Regions from separate parts of the Pseudoalteromonas sp. J2K-J031 genome, predicted to be linked through region 1. Evidence: predicted binding sites of a transcription regulator. Region 1 holds the regulator's gene; the other holds the start of a gene.
The links. The regulator sigma-54, encoded in region 1, starts transcription at its own class of promoters, with help from an activator protein. The targets are predictions, from matches to a motif close to GTTGGCACGNNNNTNGNNT.

Region 1 (10,302 bases):
AAGAAAATAAACTGATTGCCTATGATGCTTTAAAACAAGCATTAAACCTTACCGATGATCAAATAGCTTACATTGGAGATGATGGTCCAGACCTTCCAGTAATGGAAAAGGTTGGTTTTGCTGTTGCAGTTAATGACGCACACCCAGTGATTAAACACATATCTCATTATACAACCATGATGCGCGGTGGATATGGCGCCGTTAGAGAATTGACCGATTTACTCATGTTATGCCAAGGTCACTCATTAACCACTCAAGGTACGAGTGCATGAATTTAACGCGCCTTAGCTTAAGTGTTATATTTCTAGCAATAATGAGCTGGCTTTGGTATCCCCATCTAAGCGAACCTCAGCAAGACATAACGCTGAAAAAATCTGATGTCGCAGAACCAGACTATATTGCAACTGAGCTAAAGCAAACCGTATTTGATAGTGATGGCCAAATCAGTCACAAAGTTTCTGCAACAAGAATGGAGCGCTACCAAGAACTTGGTTTCACCCATTTTTTAGCACCTGTTTTTACGCTTTATTCAAAGCATGGTGTGTGGGAAGTAAGCGCAGCCGAAGCCACATTATACGAAAGTAAAAAGCTCATTTTAGAAGTAAATGTCGTGGCGGTTAATCTAGATAAAACTGCAATGTTACAAAAGATTAAAGCTAATTATATTGAAGTAGATATTCCCAATTCCACCATGCTTTCAGAACAACCAGTAGAAATTTCAGGGCCATCCATCCTTATTAAAGGCAAAGGGCTTATTGCGAACTTTGAGTCAGAAATAATTGAACTCATTAACCATACACAGACTATTTATTATGACCAATAAAATCATACTCACCCTGACACTTTTAGCTGCAAGCTTATTTACTCATGCAGCAAAGCTAGACTCTAAAGTTATTATTGATGCTGATAACCAAAAAGCTGATATTAAACGCAATGTGATTATTTTTGAACAAAATGTCGAAATCACACACGACAAGCGCTCAATAAAAGCAGATTTCCTAGAAGCTTATCGCAGAGCTGAACTTGGTGAAAACAAACAACTTCTTATCGCCAAAGGTGCCCCTGCTAAATACTCTGAAACCTTAGTAAATGGTTCTGTTATCACAGCAAGCGCAAATGAAATTAGCTACGATGTTGCCAGTTCAATACTAACAATGTCAGGTAACGCATCCATTACACAAAGTGGCCAAAAAATAAGTGCTGAAAACATCATTTATGATATAAACCAGCAACTTATTAGCGCAGAAAAATCAGAAAACTCAAGCCAACGAGTGCGCACCATTTTAACGTCTCCTGAAAAGGATAAAAAATGACAACATTAACCGCCACCCAGCTAGCCAAAAGTTATAATGGCCGCCAAGTTGTTAAAAATGTTGGCATTGAAGTAAAAGCCGGTAGTATTGTTGGTTTACTTGGCCCTAATGGGGCGGGGAAAACGACCACCTTCTATATGATCGTCGGCTTAGTACCTAGTGATAAAGGGCTTATCACTATTGATGATCAAGATATCACTTTATTACCTATGCATAGCCGTGCACGTTTGGGAATTGGTTATTTACCGCAAGAGTCATCAATATTTAGAAAGCTCACCGTTTATCAGAATTTGATGGCTATTTTAGAAACTCGAAAAGGCTTAAAGCATACGCAACGAGAAGAGATCCTCGATAGCCTCTTAGAAGAGTTTAATATTTGCCATATCAGAGACAGTCAAGGTATGGCACTCTCAGGTGGCGAGCGCCGCCGGGTTGAAATTGCACGCGCACTTGCAGCAGATCCAAAATTTATTCTACTTGATGAGCCTTTTGCTGGCGTTGATCCCATATCAGTGATAGATATAAAGAAAATTATTCGCCATCTCAAAAAACGTGGTATTGGTGTTTTAATTACAGATCATAATGTTCGAGAAACACTCGATGTATGTGAAAAAGCATACATAGTTTCTCATGGCGAATTAATCGCTACTGGCACACCCAAAGAAGTACTCGAGAATCAAAAAGTACGTGATGTTTACCTAGGTGAACAATTCAAGCTATAGTTAGTTTACTTCGTAACTTAAGTGCCATCTATTTTAATAACTAAAAGGATTGTTAGGCGTCAATGAGGCAATCATTACAACTTCGTCTTGGGCAACAACTTACAATGACCCCACAATTGCAGCAAGCTATTCGCTTACTGCAATTGAGCACTTTAGATCTTCAACAAGAAATTCAAGAAGCACTTGATAGCAACCCATTACTGGAACTTGAAGAAACCGAATATAACAACGAAACAGAAAATAACGAAAACCAAGAGTTTCAAAACGAGAATTATGATTCGGACTTTGAACCGACAGCAGATGCTGAAATTGAAAGTTCCGATGCGTTAAACAAAGACTCGCTAACTGATGAACTACCTATGGATGTCGGTTGGGATGAATATATTAGTGCCGGCCCATCAACATCTTCATCTGGTTCAGCTCCTGACAACGACACCATTTATCAAGGTAGTACCAGCGAAACCTTACACGACTATTTAATGTGGCAATTGCGTTTAACTCGCTTTAGCCCAACCGATGAAGCCATTGCGATTGCAATTGTAGAAGCTATTAATGACGATGGTTATCTCACACTTTCAACTGAAGATATTTGCGAAAGTATTGGTGAAGGGAGTGATGGATTAGCCGTTGAGTTAGATGAGGTTGAAGCAGTATTAAAACGTATTCAAGTATTTGATCCTATTGGCATAGCTGCAAGAAACTTTCCCGAGTGTTTGCTTATTCAACTTAACCAATTTGCGAAAGACACTCCGTGGCTTGCACAAACTAAAGAAATTGTTCAACAACACATTGAACTTTTAGCCGCTCGTGATTATCGAACTCTTATGAAGAAAACCAAGCTCAAGGAAGAAGAGCTTAAAGAAATCATGACGCTCATTCATACGCTTAACCCAAAACCAGCAGACAGCATAAATACTGAACAACCTGAATATGTGATTCCTGATGTGTCGGTAAAAAAAATTAAAGGTCGTTGGGTAGTTGAACTAAACTCAGATAGCATGCCAAAGATCAGAGTGAACGATCAATATGCGGCAATGAGTCGCTCAGTGAAATCGAGCGAAGATAGTCAGTTTATCCGTTCTCATTTACAAGAAGCAAAATGGTTTATCAAAAGCCTTGAAAGTCGTAACGATACCTTGCTCAAAGTGGCTAATTGTATCGTGCTACAGCAACAAGCGTTCTTTGAATATGGTGATGAAGCCATGAAACCAATGGTGTTAAATGATGTTGCTGAAATGGTAGAAATGCACGAATCAACAATTTCTCGTGTCACAACTCAAAAGTTTATGCATACCCCTCGCGGTATTTATGAGCTTAAGTTCTTTTTCTCAAGCCATGTCAGCACTGAAAATGGTGGTGAATGCTCATCAACGGCAATTCGAGCACTCATTAAAAAGCTAATAGCTGCAGAAAACCAAACTAAACCTTTGAGTGATAGTAAAATTGCAGATATATTGGCAGAACAAGGAATTAACGTGGCTAGACGAACTATCGCAAAGTATCGCGAATCGCTATCCATCCCCCCGTCCAATCAGAGAAAAAGTTTAATCTGAGGCGTTTAATAGAAGGAAAATGCTTATGCAACTTAATTTAACTGGTCGTCACGTAGAAATTACAGAACCTTTAAGAGACTATGTCACTAACAAGTTCGCTAAGCTCGAAAGGCACTTTGATCACATCAATAACGTGCATGTTATTTTAGATATTGAAAAACTAGTTCAAAAAGCAGAAGCAACATTACATGTAACAGGTGGCGAGCTATTTGCTACTTCAGAACATGCTGACATGTACGCTGCCATTGATGCACTAATTGATAAATTAGATCGTCAGGTTATTAAACATAAAGAGAAAAATTCACGTCATTAATCATGAAATTAAATTCTTTTATTTCTAAGGACTGCATCAAAGCTGCAGTCCTTTTTCATAGCAAAAAACGTATTCTTGAACACATTAGTGAGCTTGCGCATCAAAAGCTGCCTGAGCTATCTGAACAAGAAATTTTAACCGCATTACTTAACCGTGAAAAACTAGGCAGCACAGGAATTGGCCGAGGCATTGCCATCCCACATGGTCGCCTAACCGGTATCACTGAAAGCTTGGCTATTTTACTCGTCAATCAAGAAGCGATTGATTTTGATGCCATTGATAACAAACCCGTTGATATTTTTGTTGCACTGCTCGTACCTGATGCAGAATCACATAACCATCTAAAGACGCTTGCTGCAATAGCTGATAAACTTAACGACAAACAGTTTTGTAAGCAATTACGGACCGCGCAATCTGACGAGGAACTGTTTTTAATCATCGACGCAGCATAATCAAGTAGGGGAATACAGTGCAACTTATCATTATTAGTGGCCGTTCAGGATCGGGGAAATCAGTTGCACTTCGCGTCTTAGAAGACTTAGGTTATTACGCCGTTGATAACATTCCGGTTAATTTACTTCCTTCATTAGTACGCAGTGTATCTGACAACTACGATAAAATTGCAGTGAGTATTGACGTTCGAAACCTACCAAAAATTCAACAAGAATTTAATGAAATTTTAGAGTATCTTCCTGAGTTTGCTAAACCAACATTATTTTATTTAGACAGTGACGACAATACGTTAATTCGCCGCTTTTCAGAAACAAGACGATTACACCCCCTTTCTATGAATGCACAACCACTTGATGCTGCAATTAGAGAAGAAAAACAATTACTTGATGTACTTGTATCAAGAGCTGATATTATTATCGATACCAGTGATTTAAGCGTTCATCAATTAGCTGAAGCCATTAGAGCGCGAGTGCTAGGTAAAAAAGATAATCAACTGATCATCACATTTGAATCATTTGGCTTTAAACATGGCATCCCAAAAAATGCAGATTATGTTTTTGATGCTAGATTTTTACCCAACCCACATTGGGAGCCAATGCTCAAACCCCTCACTGGCCTTGATCAGCCAGTAAAAGACTTTTTAGCTAGCCACAGTATAGTGCACAAATTCACTTGGCAAATTCAAACATTTTTACAAACTTGGCTGCCACATTTAGAGCGTAATAATCGAAATTACCTAACCATTGCGATAGGCTGTACTGGCGGGCAACATCGTTCGGTATATTTAGCTCAAACTCTGGCAGATAATTTCAGCCGAAGTCACAAAAATGTGAAAGTTCACCATCGCGAACAAGAGAAATAGGATGCGCTGTCAAAACACTTTTTTAATTCAAAATAAATTAGGCCTTCATGCTCGTGCTGCGACAGTGTTAGCACAACTTGCCACAAGTTTTGATGCAACCATCACGCTAGAGCAAGATCAAAAATCAGCAGAAGCAGACAGTGTACTTGGCTTATTATTATTAGAAAGTAGCCAAGGCAAAGAAGTAAAAGTCACGTGCGAAGGTCCTGATGCTGAAAAAGCATTGATTGCGATTGGCAATCTAATAGCTGATAAATTTAACGAACAAGACTAACTGACTAAACAAGCGAGTTACGCTATACTAACCGAGCTAAAATCAAAGACTTGCCGACAATTAAAAAATAAACAATAAGTAAGTAATAATTCAACCCCACTCATCAACTAGAAAGAGCCGCCATGCCTGAAGCGATAGAATTAGACAACACTCAACTTCGATTGCACGAAATTACTCGCGCACTAAATAGCGGGATGTTTGTTCATGTTCGTCGCATGCTAGCACATATGGCTCCGTGTGATATTGCATTATTACTCGAATCATCTCCTCATAAAGGTCGCTCGGTCCTTTGGCAACTGGTTGACTCTGACTTACAAGGTGAAGTACTCGAAGAACTCTCCGAAGATGTTCGAAATGGTATCATTGCACGGATGGATCCTGCTCTCATTGCAGCTGCAACTGAAGACATGGATGATGATGACTTAGCTGAAATGCTCAGAAGCCTTCCCGAAACAATTTACCAAGAAGTTATTGGTTCGATGGCAAGCCAAGATCGTGAACGTGCCACACTAGCACTTTCATATCCCGAAGGGTCTGCTGGCGCGTTGATGAATACAGATACCGTAACCATTCGCCCAGATGTTACTTTGGATGTGGTTTTACGTTATCTTCGCTTAAAAGGCGATTTACCTGAGGGTACTGATGAACTCTACGTTGTTGATAAAAAAAATAGCTTTTTAGGTGCCGTATCTTTAGCCACGCTTTTAACACGCAACCCTGATTTATCTGTACGTGAAGTTATGGATGAACATTGCGAATCGATTCCTGTTACTATGGATGAATCTGAAGTCGCTCAATTGTTTGAGCGTCGTAACTGGATTTCAGCTCCCGTAGTGGATGAATCTCAACATGTACTAGGTCGGATCACCATCGATGATATCGTTGATGTTATTCGTGAAGATGCCGAACACAGCATGATGAGCATGGCAGGTCTTGATGACGAAGAAGATACCTTTGCCCCAGTTGTTAAAAGTACTAAGCGTCGCTCGGTTTGGCTTGGGGTTAATTTAATTACAGCCCTAATGGCAGCATTTGTGGCAAGCTTCTTTGAGTCCACGTTAGATATTTTACCAGTACTTGCAGTATTAAATGGCATTGTGCCCTCTATGGGCGGTGTTGCGGGCAGCCAAACCCTTACCCTTGTTATTCGAGGCATGGCCGTTGGCCACATAAATCAGGCTAACCAACGATTTTTACTCAGTAAAGAACTGGCGATCGGCGCTTTAAATGGCGCACTTTGGGCACTTTTAATTGCCGGTGTAGTCGCACTTTGGAAGTGGGATTTTATCCTTGGCTGTGTCATTGCATTCGCCATGTTCATGAACTTATTGGCTGCGGGTATTGCTGGCGCCAGTATTCCTTTATTCTTAAAACGCATGAATATTGACCCTGCATTAGCAGGCGGCGTTATTTTAACAACTGTAACTGATATCGTCGGTATTTTTGCATTCTTAGGCACTGCAACATGGTTTTTACTCCCGTAAAAACACACTAAATATCACAAAAAAGCACGCTTCACTTTGCGTGCTTTTTTATTAACTGAACAACGCATACTATTTTTCAACAATAGGGAAAGCTTTAATCTTTAGATCCTACTTAACCTGAGCTTTGGTTAAGAGATTTACTAACGCATTGATATTGAATTGGCAAATATTTTTTCAAGTCTGTAGCCGGAAACTTTTAAGGATAACAAGGCGAATTTACGCGTCAATAGCTGGCCTATTGTAAGTAAATTCAACGCCGTTAGCGTTGAAAGTAGCCGCTGAAGATAAATTTATTATCCAGAGCTCAAGTTACTTATCACTCATTAAATATTTGCCTGTTATAAATATAAACGCAGACAGCCATTAGACGTTTTAGTACTTACTAATAGACTGCAATACTCACAAATGAGTTTATCTCTGGTTAGAAATGGCAAATTAGATATCTACCTTTAATCCAATAACGTTGGTAAATATCTAATTCAGAGCTGAGGTAACAATACTATTTCTATTTGATAATTTTTAATTACTTTTAAAATTAAAAGGTTAGATAAGGCTCCATCTCCCAATACTCCCAACTTTCTAGTTGCTGAGCTTGAGCTAATGCCAGTGCCTTTTGATGGTGCTGCGTTGCCAGTTCTTTCTCACCTAATTGCTGATAGCTCAGTGCAAGTTGGTAATGCCATTTGGCTATATTTCCCGCTTCTTTTTCAATGCTTAACAATAATGCTTTTGCAGGTTCTGCCAACCTTTTTTTGTTATACCCAAGCGCAAAGTTGATCAGCACTTCATGGTAGGAATCTGCAAAATTTACCTGAATCCAACTTAATGCTGCAGGTATGTGTTCACTTTGCTTTGACGCAAAAAAATACTTACTTAATGTATAACTTTGCAGCCAACCAAAATTAAACCCTGCCCATTGCGATTTTTTCGCTTCAAATTGTGCCAAAACGGCAAGGTAATTTTTTTGCTTCATCATTTGGTCAATATCAATAAAGTAGTCGGGTGCTAAAAAAACCAAACCATCGTACAAAGCTGGCAATGCTGTACTGTAATGCGTTTCTTTTAGATACTCTTTAAATTGCCATTTGAACTTCGCAGGCGGCGCTTCTTTTAATAACTCCACCAATGGGCGTACACCCATTCCAGTTTCATTAGCAAGAGAAATAAACAAAGGTCTTCCCTGCCAATTTATACCTTTAGCATTTGCTTCAAATCGCTTTTTGTAACCATACTCGTCATACCAAAGGCTTGGGCTAAACGCTAAGAATGCATTAAATGGGCTTGTTGCATCAAGCAAACTTTGCATCACAGTTAAACCTCCCAGTGAATACCCGGCTAATGCTCGCTGCGAAGTAGTACGATAATTTTGTTCAATAAGCGGAATAAGCTCTTGCTGCAAATATTGCGAAAAAATCGCAGCCCCGCCAAACGCTTCGCCTTCTAATTCACTGGGCCAGGTATTGCTTTTAAGGTAATCTCGATGACCTTGCGTGGCAATTCCAACCACTATCATTGGTGGAATTTTTCCCATACGAGCAAGGTTATGAACGGTTGCTGCGACGTGTTGAAACTGAAAGTCTGCATCAATAATGTACAAACTTGGGTAATGGCGTGCATTTGCATGATATTGCTCTGGCAATGCAATCATGTAGCGACGCTCTTGAGCAAATACTTTTGATACATGGCTGTCACTATAGCCCGTGATCAAAGGTGTTTTTGCCATGACTACGCTGCAAAAACTTAACATTAACACTAAAACCAATACACGCATTTTCAACCCCTTAATCAAAGTTATCTGCATGATAACAATACTTTTAATCACTGCACCCATCAAAAACGACCACGAATGGATAATTTGATACCTACAGCACGGTATTAAAACTTAAAGTTTGCCAAATTATCTTGTAAATCAAGCGCAGCTTGCGCCAATTGCCGAGACTCACGAGCCAATACAACTGACGAGTCTGTCACTCCCTGAGCTGAACTACTAATGTCACTTATGTTTTCACTGGCTTGTTCCGACACCATATTTTGCTGCTCGGCTGCAGCGGCTATTTCGGCTACCATCTGATTAGTTTGTTGTAATTTAGTTACAATTTTAACTAACTCTTGGCTGGTTTTATCCGATGAAATCACACAGCCTTTCATCTGCTGCTGTGATACGCGCATAGCATCCGCTGCGTTCATTGCATTTTGCTGTAAGTTATCAATCGTACTTTTTATTTCTTGCGTTGATTGCTGCGTTCTCGCTGCTAGGGTTCTCACTTCATCGGCAACAACCGCAAAACCTCGGCCTTGAGTACCGGCACGCGCCGCTTCAATGGCCGCATTAAGCGCTAATAAGTTTGTCTGCTCAGAGATCCCTCTAATTACTTCAGCAATATCACCTATTTGCAATACTCCATCTTTTAGCTCTTGCACTATGGTGTCTGCGCGCGCAATTTCTTTCGCAGCAAGCTGAATATTATCCATCGTTTGACCCATCTGCTGCTGGCCATCGGCGGCATCTTGCTGAGATTGCTCACTCATCACCGCCATTAATTCGGCATTTTGTGCAACATCTTTACTGGTGACAGCCATTTCGTTCATCAACGTGGCAAGCCCCTCAAGCTGAATTTGCTGTTTGGCAACAATTTTACTACTCTCATCGGCGCCTTGCATCATGGTATTAACCTGAATATTAGTTTTATTTACATTATTTTGTACCACCATAAGCGTATCTCGAAAACTGGCCAGCATTTTGTTAAAACTAACGGCTATTGTTGCTATTTCATCTTGCCCATTTTGATCTGCTTCAGTAGATAGATGCGATGTCTCAGCAACATAAATAAAGGTTTGCTCAAGTTTATTTAAAGGCTGAACAATGCTTTGCGCAATTAAATACAAAAGCGTGAGTACTAATATAAGCGCAATAACACTTAAGATAATCAAATTCGTTTTTTGTTGCGCTACAGTTCCAAGAGCTATGCCCTCTTCAGCATCACTTAATCGGGTAATGACATCGGTCACCTGCTGTGCCGCTCTAAGCATGGCTTGAGTTTCTGGCCCTGTAGGCTGATGTGAATCCCGAAAAGCAGTTTCAACTGCTTGGCTATAAGCACGGATACTTGCAATTGCATCTGACATTTGGGCAACAGAACTTGGTACCATCATCTTTGTTTTTAATGTTTGGGCCGCTTCAAGTGCTAACGCTGTTTTGTCGTGATTAATTGTTAAAAAATGAGCTTCACTGGTAATAATATAATCCGCTTGCCCTAAGCGCGCCTGATACATCCACTTATTAATATCGACTAATTTATTATCAATATGAATTTGAGTCAAAATGGCA
Region 2 (10,302 bases), 750 kb from region 1:
CATGCAGATAATGCTATCGATGCCATTTTCTTTAAAAATGGGTGCTAGCTCATTGTAACGTGGTAAATGGGTTGAAGAACAGGTTGGTGTAAACGCACCTGGTAATGAGAAAACAATTACATTTTTACCTTTAAAGATTTCTTCTGTGGTAATTGCGTGCCATTGATCGTTTTTACGAAATGGAAAAGTGACTGTTGGGATCTGTTGGCCTGTTTTGTCTTGTAACATGTGTTTGTCTCCTAAATGCGTTGATGGTAGCTAGTGTGCCCTAAATGTTTACTTTTGCATAATTGATTGTATTGATTTTTTAAATCGATTTATTCGATTGATAATTATTTTTGCAATCAGTTAGGTGCTAATTTTCGCTATTTAGCCCTTTATTTAGCTGTTTTATATTGTGTAAACACACCTTTTATAATTCTGGTTCTTGCCATTCAATTAATAGTACTAAGTCACTTCGCTGAATATTGGCAAGTAATTCATCTGAGATGCTGCTTGCGACTGCTGAGTGCTGAAATACTTGTTCGATTCTGACTTTGTTATTACTTTCGATGATATAAGGCCTTGATTGCCCGTTGGTATCAAGAATATTTGATTTATATGCGATTGCGAAACTTTGACCTTTTTTGACCCCTTGTTCTGAACCTAAGTTAATAACAATGGTATTGTCGGTAATATTTCTTATCTGCCCTTGTAATGGCAAGCAGCTTAGGGTGTCTTTGAGTTCAAGGCCTATTTGGCGAGTGAGTTGGTCTATGGCTGTACCAAACTCTGAGCGCCAAAATTTACTGCTAAAGACATCAGGCCGTGCGGTTTTTTCAAAGCGCCAAATACCACTAGTTTGATAATCTTGTTGCCAGACTAATTCGTGCGTGAGTGCGTTCATTAAAATAAATTCGATAGAAAAAAACCGTTCGAATTGTCTGTCTTGCCAAAAGAGAAGATCTGAATTTTGTTGATCGCCCATCGAGGTGTCTGAAATTTGCGAAAGTAGTACATATTGGCTATTGGTTGTGTCGGCTATCTGCTCAATCATTCGTGGGTCGAGCTGTAATTGTTCGGTGAAGTAATTATTAACTCTCACCGCTTTTTTAAAGTAGGGCCGTGGTGCAATTGCTTGTTCATTATTTTTAATGGTTTGGTATAGACGTTCACTAAATGCTTTGTTGATGTCAAAAATTTGGCCTTCTACGGCCTGTTCTCGATTGGTGAATTGTGTTTGGGTAATTGCGACAGACTTTTTAAATTCTGATGCAAAACATTGTTTGTCTTGGGCAAAAATATCGAGCCTTAACGTGACTGACACAAAGTCGGCAGAATAGGTTTCATCAATGATTTCAATATTGTTTATTTCGCCGTGAGAGCGCACTTTTAGCTGATCTTGCATGATTACGCCGTCTGCAACGCTTTGTATGCTTGAAACTGATGCCCCGGCATAGACTAGCGCCTGTTTTATGGCATCTTCAGTGGCGCGTGATTTGGCACTCTTGGTATCACCATCGCGTATTTGTGCTTGGCCTGTTGATTCGTACCACTGTGCGTGTAGGCTTGTGCACGATAAAAATAGCAGTGCGAAAAGATATTTGGTCATTGAACAGCCCTTAAATAATGTGCTTATGCAGGTAAAAGCAAGTTATGTACCATGAATTTTGTTTTGTTATTTTGGGCATGCATTGTGCATAAAGTTCAGTAAGAACTTTTATTAAGTGAATCATGATGAAACGAATTGCTATTTTAACAAGTGTGATAGTTGGTCTTTCTGGCTGTGCACAACTCTTTGATAAACATATTGAATACACTTATCAACAACCTGATTCTTTTCCGGTACTTAAAGCGGTTGGTTATGCGCCAATTAGTTTGCAACCTGGTAAAAGCGAGCAGCAAAAGTCAATTTTAGCGATTAAGGCGTCAAAACTTGAGGCTTATAGAGAGCTTGCTGAGCAGGTTTACGGCCAAAAAATTACAGCTAATACTTCTGTACGTGCCATGATCGCAAGTAATGACTCTTTAAATGCACAGGTAAACGGTGTGGTGAGAGGTGCTAAAGTTGTTAAGTCGTACGCGGTAGGTGATACTTATGCCACCGAGTTAGAGCTCGATATGAAGCTAGTGTACGATTTGTATATTGGTGAGGTGAAACCACGCAGTGTTAAAAAAGTAACTTATTATTAGGCGTGTTTTGTTTGATGTGTTTGAGCTTAGCTTTGGCAGGTTTTGTGTTTAGAAAGCTAAGCTTTAATGCCTTTACCGAGTAATGAACTGCCTTGCGCCCCGCCTTTTTTACCGTAGGTGAGCACTTGATTTGCACCGAGTAAAATATCTTTAACTTTACCGACCGCAATGCTGGTTTGGTGCGCTGCATGGGCATTGATTTCGTTTTGCTGCTGGCACTCACCCAGTAGGGTTTTTATTTCGTCTACTAAGGCTGCAATATCGGCTGATTCAGTAACTAACTGAGCCAAAGAGCACGATTGCAATTGTTTGTCTTTTTTCTGAATTTTTTCTAGCAGCGTTAATTTTGCACTAGCGCTTGCGGTTAGCTTATCTGCATCACGCGTACTAATGGCTGCTATTTCGGCAGAAAGCTCGTTATGAAGCGCGCGCATATTCTCTTTTTGTTGCACAAGAATTGCGGTGACGACACTTTTATCGGCATAACGATCAACCATATAAATTAAACTCGAAGTTGGCGATATTTTTAGCTAATTTCTCAGCATCGATTTGGTAACTGCCTTCACTAATCGCTTTTTTCAGTTCATTAATTTTTTTAGTATCAAAACCAGGAGTGCTTTCAGCTTTGACTTGCAAGTTTTTAATTTGCTGAGCATGAGCTGTGATAACAACTGAGTCTGCGGGCGTTTTTACAGTGCTAGGTGATTGCTGCAATGTTGCCGCATTACTTTTGTCACTATTGACTACCTGTTGCTTGTTGTCTGCATAGTTGACGTTATGCGAGTTTCTGCTATTTACTTGATTTACCATGATCTTTCCCAAACCTATTAAAGCTAGTACTTTAGTATCGGCCATATGCTCAATTACTTTAGCATAAATTTACTTTATTAAGCACTTTTACATCATAGCGGATATTGGTCTTTATAGAAATACTAATTAAATCTGAAAAGTATCAATAAAGTTATTTTATTTCAATACTATAGGTTCACTATTACGTCGTTGGTATTGATTACTTGTGCCTGAATTTTTTTGCCTGATTTACTATTTTGAACACTGATGTTTTCGCCTAATAAGCCATCCTCGAGCGCTTCCCCGTTGGTTTTTATCACTAAATTAGGTTGCTTGGCATAAATGGTCACTTTATCGCCTTTGCAAATCATACAAATTTGATTCAAGTTGATTGGATTTCCTGCTCTGATTGAGCGAGTCGCTCTGCTGCCTATAAGCATCTTGATGTCATCAATATTTTGATTGCGCACTAAGTGAGCAGGGCGCATTTCTGTAATGATATCTTGCTCTGTGATTAACTGCCCCTTAGCAATCGGATTTTGGGTAATAATGATTTCCATAAGTTCTGTTGTACGTACTTGTACATACTGCAACCACTTTATTTCATCAGAACACTTAATTTGTACCGTTGTTTGCCGATTACTATATGTTGCGTGTGCGCTACTAATCTCTAGCGATGATTCACAGTCTCGACCATCGATGTGATCGTCTAGTTTCGAAGTACTAAAATTACGCTCGCCATTGGCTAAAGGTTCTAGCTGATTTGAGATAAACTCGATGGCAAGGTTTTGCAATTCAGTGTTGCTATAAGTTTTTGCATTTGTTGCTTTTGTAGACAATAGTAACGTTAATGCAATTAAAATTATTTTCGAACGGTTATTTTTAAACAAACTCATATGGTTTCGACTATGCTTTAGGTTGAAAACAGGGTATAAATATTTTGCGTCAATTTTCAGGCGCTTGCTGTACTTATAATTAACATTAAGCAAAAACCATTCCGTAAGTTTTGTTTTTGTCGAGGAGATTAAAATGGCGGGAGTTTTAGACTCGGTTAACCAGCGCACCCAGCTGGTTGGACAAAATAGATTAGAACTATTGTTATTTAGATTAAGAGGTCGCCAGCGTTTTGGTATTAATGTTTTTAAAGTACGCGAAGTTCTTCAATGCCCAAACTTAACTGCTTTACCCAAGTCGAATCATTTTATTCGTGGTGTTGCACATATTCGAGGCCAAACTATATCAGTTATTGATTTATCGTTAGCTGTCGGAGGTCCTAAAATTGAAGATGTTAAGAATAGTTTCGTTATCATTGCTGAATATAATCGTTCTGTTCAAGGTTTTTTAGTTGGTTCTGTTGAGCGTATTGTTAACATGAACTGGGAGGCGATTATGCCACCTCCTTCTGGTTCAGGCCGGTACTCGTATTTGACCGCTGTAACTGAAATTGAAAAAGAGCTGGTTGAAATACTCGATGTTGAAAAAATATTAAACGAGATTTGCCCTGTTAATACCGAAGTTAACACTTCGATTTTAGATGATGGCGAGATGAAACGTGATTTGGGCGAGCGTATCGTGTTTATTGCCGACGACTCTGCTGTTGCTCGTAACCAAGTTAAGCGTGCATTAGAGCCTTTAGGTGTCCAAACTGAGCTGGCAAAAAATGGTAAAGAAGCGTTAATTCGTTTACGTGAAATAGCTGCTCAGGATTGTAAAAATGATGTCACAGAGCGAGTTGCTTTATTGATTTCAGATGTTGAAATGCCTGAAATGGATGGTTATACCCTTACGGCTGAGATAAAAGCGGATCCAAAACTTGCGCCTCTACATGTGATTTTACATACATCGCTTAGCGGGGTGTTTAATCAAGCTATGATTGAAAAAGTGGGCGCTGATGACTTTATTGCTAAGTTTAATCCTGATGAATTAGCAACAGCGGTCAAAAAGTGGGTCCATTTCGATTAATTATTACGGGTGAATTCATTTGAGTAATAAACATTTAGAACAAAGTGAATATGACAAGTTTCGCACTTTTTTAGAGCAGCAATGTGGTATTGTACTTGGCGACAATAAGCTGTATTTAGTTAAAAGTCGTTTAGGGCCTTTAATGACTCGCTTTGAAGTTGACTCTTTGTCTCAACTGGTTAATAAAACATTAAGTCCTCATGAACGGCAACTGCGTGCCGCTGTAGTGGACGCAATGACTACAAATGAAACATTGTGGTTTCGTGATCAGTATCCTTTTGAATTATTAAAAACAAAATTATTTCCTGAGCTGAAAGACTTACGTCGGCCAATTAAAATTTGGTCAGCGGCAAGTTCTTCTGGGCAAGAGCCTTACTCAATCGCGATGACAGTCGCTGAATACCAATCTCAAAAACCTGGCGCGTTATCTCAAGGCGCCCAAATAATCGGGACTGATATTTCAAATACTATGCTCGATTTATGCAAAAATGCAGAATATGATTCTCTTGCTTTAGCGCGAGGTTTGTCGACAGAGCGTCGTACTAAGTTTTTTCAAAATAGTGAACGAGGCATGGCAAAGGTAAATGATTCTGTTCGGAAAAATGTGAGTTTTCGTCATTTAAATCTACTTGATTCGTATGCGCTACTTGGGAAATTCGATATTATCTTTTGTCGAAACGTTTTGATTTATTTTGCACCTGATGTAAAAGCTAAAATAATCGCACAATTTGCTCAATCACTAAATCCTAAAGGTTATTTATTTTTAGGTGCCTCTGAATCTATGACGGGCCTTAGCAATGAGTTTGAAATGATCCGTTGTAACCCCGGTATTATCTACCAAAAACGTACATAACCTCTTCTAATACCTTCTTTATTTAGGTCGACTCATTTGAGTTGGCCTATCATTTGCATTGCTTTTTCTAAGTCAATTTATTGGAGAAAGTTATGGCTATCAGTTTTGATAAAGCATTTGGGGTTCATCCTCATGCGATGTTAGCCAGAGTGCAGCGCGCTGAAATATTAGCGAGCAATATTGCTAATGCGGACACTCCGGGGTACAAGGCAAAAGATGTCGATTTTGCACAGGCTCTCAAAAGCGCAAAGTCAGCCCAAGGCAGTCAGTTGAGCCGTACGCATGAAAAGCATTTTAATGTCAATACTTCTTCAATCGATTCAATTAGTCAATTTCGTAATCCAAATCAACCAGATACAGGTGATGGTAACTCTGTTGATGTACAAGTGGAACGAAACTTGTATGTACAAAACTCAATAGAGTATCAGGCAAGTCTCAGATTCATGACTGGTAAAATTCAGGGCTTGAAAAAAGCCTTAGGTAGTCAAGGAGCTTAATTATGAGTTTATTTAACGTATTTGATATTTCAGCAACGGGAATGAGTGCGCAGTCTGTGCGCTTAAATACCACAGCAAGTAATATGTCTAATGCTAATAGTGTGAGCTCCAGTGTTGATCAAACCTATCGTGCAAGACATCCAGTTTTTGCCGCTGAGTTGACAAAAGCTGCCGCCTCTCAACAGGGAGAGTCCGTGGGAGTGAAAGTGCTGGGCATTGTTGAAAGCGATAAACCACTTCAAATTGAATTCAATCCCACTCATCCAATGGCAGATAAAGACGGTTTTATTTATAGATCTAATGTCAATGTGGTTGAGGAAATGGCGAATATGATTTCGGCATCACGAGCATATCAAACGAACGTACAATTAGCTGATGCGGCAAAAAGTATGTTAAGTAAAACAATAATGCTTGGTCAACGCTAATAGGAGTTTGCAATGTTTAATCCTATCAATGGGTCACAAAGTAGTAGTTTTGTCGATAGCTTAAGAAGTACTAAAGAAGACAAAATTCAAACGGCTGAAGAAGCCAATGAATTAACTCAATCTGACTTCTTTAAACTGATGACAAAACAGCTATCAATGCAAGATCCGATGAACCCGACAGACAATGAAGCCATGATGGCCCAAATGACGAACATGTCTATTGCTGAGGGTGTGAGCAATATGGCGACTAAGTTTGATCAATTTGCCGTATCAATGACTTCAAATCAAGCTTTGCAGGCTTCAAGTCTTGTTGGTCGAAATGTCTTAATTGATACACATTTTGTGCAAAACACACCAGGTGAGCCAATCACGGGCCGTATTCCTCTTGAAGGTCCTGCTTCGGATATCAAAATTCGTATTGAAGATGAACGAGGCATTGTGGTGGGGGAAATTCCTTTACCTGCATCAAGTGGTGGCAACATTGAATTTGCTTGGGATGGTAAAGACTCTCAGGGAAATGTTGTTCCTGAAGGAATGTATAAAATTCGTGCGGTGGGTCTTATGCAAAATGTACCGGACGAAAATGGTGTGTTAAAGGCCAGGCATGTTGAGCTATCGGTACAAGCGCGCTCTCGAGTGGACAGTGTGAGTATGGGGCAAAATGGTACAGGTTTAGTTCTCAATTTCAATGGCCTTGGCAGCGTGAAATTCCAAGACGTTTTAGAAGTAAGTTAATAGGGTAGGTTAATTATGTCATTCAATATCGCATTAAGTGGCTTAAAAGCTGCACAAAAAGACCTTGATGTTACCGCAAATAATATTGCAAACGTCAACACGTATGGTTTTAAGGAATCAAGGGCGGAGTTTGCGGATGTATTCTCAACCTCCTTATTTTCAAATGCTAAAACGCAAAATGGTGAAGGTGTATTAACGCAAGTTGTTGCACAGCAATTTCATCAAGGTAGTTTGTTATTTACTTCCAACGCATTAGATATGGCGATTAATGGCAATGGTTTTTTTGTCACAACTGACAGCCCACTTAGTCGTGATTTTACCTTCACTCGAAGCGGTGCTTTTAAGCTAGATGCGGATAACCGTTTAGTGACTGCTGGAGGTGATTTTTTACAAGGCTTACCGGTTAATGAAGATGGTTCGGTTAAGTCGGTTAGTTTAAGTACAACTGCCCCAATTCAAATTCCAGATAGTGCTGGTTCGCCATCGGCAACAGGTGCTGTTGAAATGAGTTTTAATTTAGACTCCAATGCAAAGTCGTTAGATCCGTATAAATTTAACCCATTAGATACCTCAACTTATACCGCATCGACCTCAACAGTTATTTATGACTCATTAGGTAATAGTCGCATTTCTTCTTTCTATTATGTCAAAGTAGCCGATCCTACAACGACCAATGCTGCTGCCACAGTACCAGGTTCAGGTTTTGATGCGTTACCGGCAAACCCAAGTGATGCAACCAATGCCAATTCGTGGGTGATGTTTGCCACAGTAACCGATGATGCCGGTGTACAAAAGAAAGTTGATTTAGGTAATGACTTATTAGCTGGTGGTGCACCTGATGCTCGCACATTTTCAACGGGAGATCCGATAGGCGATCCAACGTCGCACACTGGGATGTTGTTACAATTTGACTCATCAGGTTCGCCTGTATCATCGACATTTCCAGTACCAAAAACAGAGCCTCTTGGAACGCCATTAAATGTTTCAATTATTCCTGCGCCTACCGCCCCTTATGATGGTGCCAGCGTCGTGACCAATGGTGCTGATCCTGATCAGCGCTTTAATATCAACATGACAAGTTTAACTCAGTTCTCATCCGCATTTGAAATTACCGCACTTAGCCAAGATGGCCAAACGGTAGGGCGCTTAACCGGTATTTCGATTGGTGGTGATGGTTTGATTGAAGCGAAATACTCAAATGGTGATGCGCAAGCAATCAGTAAAGTAGCGTTGGCGCGTTTTCCAAATGAGCAAGGTTTAACACAAATCGGAAATACTTCTTGGACACCAAGTCGTGAATCAGGCGAAGCGTTAGCGGGTGAACCAGATTCAGGCACGTTTGGTTCAATTCGTTCAGGTACCCTTGAGCAAGCAAACGTTAACTTAACCGGTGAGTTGGTTGATTTAATTGCAGCACAGCGTAATTTCCAAGCAAACTCACGTGCTCTTGAAGTGAATAACCAGATATCACAGAACATTCTACAGATCCGATAATTTAACGCGATCATTAAAAATGGCCATCATTCGATGGCCATTTTTTTTGGCATTAATATTGCTTTAATAGAGTAAGTATCAAATTTTTGGCGTATTGAAATGGATAAATTGCTTTATATCTCCATGAGTGGCGCAAAACAAAATTTACTCGGCGTCGCGATTAATGCCAATAATTTGGCTAACGCAAAAACTGTTGGGTTTAAGTCTGATTTTGAACAAGCACGGTCAATGCAAGCCTTTGGTGATGGATTGCCCTCTCGTGTTTTCGCGATGCAAGAAAGCCCAGGCTCTAAAATGTCTATGGGGGCGTTGTCGACCACAGGGCGAAATCTCGACGTGGTTGTTTCAGGTGGCGGTTGGTTGACTGTTCAAGATCAAAATGGTGAAGAAGCGTATACTCGCGGCGGCAACCTGCAAGTAACTAATACTGGGCAGCTTTTAACTGCGAAAGGTGAGCAGGTTGTTGGTGAAGGCGGCCCCATTATTCTACCTATTCCACTTGAGAAAGTTCAGATCAGTATTGATGGCACCATTCAAGTGCGACCACAAGGTGCTCCGGCCAACTTTCTTGAGGATGTTGAACGTCTTAAGGTGATTGTTCCACAAAATCAAAATTCACTGGTAAAAGGTCTCGATGGGCTTTTTCGGCCCAAAGATAAAGACACTTTTCAAGAAGAGTGTGATTCTTGTGATGCTAATTTAGAAGTACAAGTCATCAGCGGTGCATTGGAGATGTCAAATGTTAATCCGGTTGATGAAATGGTGGGCATGATTGCGCATCAACGCGAGTTTGAATTACAAGTGAAAATGATGAAAACAGCAGAGAAGATGGACGAAAGTCAGGCTTCTTTATTACGAATTATTTAGTAGTTGACGGAGAATAAATTATGCATCCGGCATTGTGGATTAGTAAAACGGGGCTTGATGCCCAACAAACTGATATTTCAGTTATTTCAAATAACTTAGCAAATGCAAGTACTGTCGGCTACAAAAAGAGTCGTGCGGTTTTTGAAGATTTGCTCTTTCAAAATATTAATCAACCGGGAGGTCGCTCCTCTCAAGATACCGAAATGCCTTCTGGTTTAATGCTCGGTGCAGGTACTAAAGTAGTCGCTACCCAGAAAAACTTTTCTCAGGGTAATATGATCACCACCGATAATTCAATGGATTGGATGATTCAAGGTCAGGGTTTTTTTGAGGTACTGTTACCTGATGGCAGCTTAGCGTATTCAAGGGCTGGCCAGTTTACTACAGATGGTAATGGCCGTGTGGTGACATCGGGGGCGGGTTTTCCGGTGCAGCCTGAGATGAATGTGCCAAATGATGCGCAGTCGCTCACTATTTCGCAAGATGGTGAAGTCTCGGTGACTGTTCG

Region 2: the regulator sigma-54 is predicted to act here: its motif matches at 1,627-1,645, upstream of AC3KZC_RS12180 (flagella assembly protein FlgT).

What each region holds. Positions count from the first base shown of each region.
Region 1 covers NZ_CM200279.1:3,437,079-3,447,380, forward strand. Annotated here, with positions in the region: gene kdsC (3-deoxy-manno-octulosonate-8-phosphatase KdsC) at 1-272, shown strand, start outside; gene lptC (LPS export ABC transporter periplasmic protein LptC) at 269-823, shown strand; gene lptA (lipopolysaccharide transport periplasmic protein LptA) at 813-1,313, shown strand; gene lptB (LPS export ABC transporter ATP-binding protein) at 1,310-2,035, shown strand; gene AC3KZC_RS15735 (RNA polymerase factor sigma-54) at 2,098-3,588, shown strand; gene hpf (ribosome hibernation promoting factor) at 3,614-3,901, shown strand; gene ptsN (PTS IIA-like nitrogen regulatory protein PtsN) at 3,904-4,353, shown strand; gene rapZ (RNase adapter RapZ) at 4,371-5,216, shown strand; gene AC3KZC_RS15755 (HPr family phosphocarrier protein) at 5,218-5,490, shown strand; gene mgtE (magnesium transporter) at 5,613-6,974, shown strand; gene AC3KZC_RS15765 (alpha/beta hydrolase) at 7,510-8,745, opposite strand; gene AC3KZC_RS15770 (methyl-accepting chemotaxis protein) at 8,850-10,302, opposite strand, start outside.
Region 2 covers NZ_CM200279.1:2,691,336-2,701,637, reverse strand. Annotated here, with positions in the region: gene AC3KZC_RS12185 (glutathione peroxidase) at 1-228, opposite strand, end outside; gene AC3KZC_RS12180 (flagella assembly protein FlgT) at 413-1,591, opposite strand; gene AC3KZC_RS12175 (LPP20 family lipoprotein) at 1,717-2,172, shown strand; gene flgN (flagellar export chaperone FlgN) at 2,229-2,669, opposite strand; gene flgM (flagellar biosynthesis anti-sigma factor FlgM) at 2,662-2,982, opposite strand; gene flgA (flagellar basal body P-ring formation chaperone FlgA) at 3,150-3,857, opposite strand; gene AC3KZC_RS12155 (chemotaxis protein CheV) at 3,991-4,923, shown strand; gene AC3KZC_RS12150 (CheR family methyltransferase) at 4,943-5,776, shown strand; gene flgB (flagellar basal body rod protein FlgB) at 5,869-6,273, shown strand; gene flgC (flagellar basal body rod protein FlgC) at 6,276-6,698, shown strand; gene AC3KZC_RS12135 (flagellar hook assembly protein FlgD) at 6,711-7,433, shown strand; gene flgE (flagellar hook protein FlgE) at 7,449-8,927, shown strand; gene AC3KZC_RS12125 (flagellar basal-body rod protein FlgF) at 9,027-9,794, shown strand; gene flgG (flagellar basal-body rod protein FlgG) at 9,815-10,302, shown strand, end outside.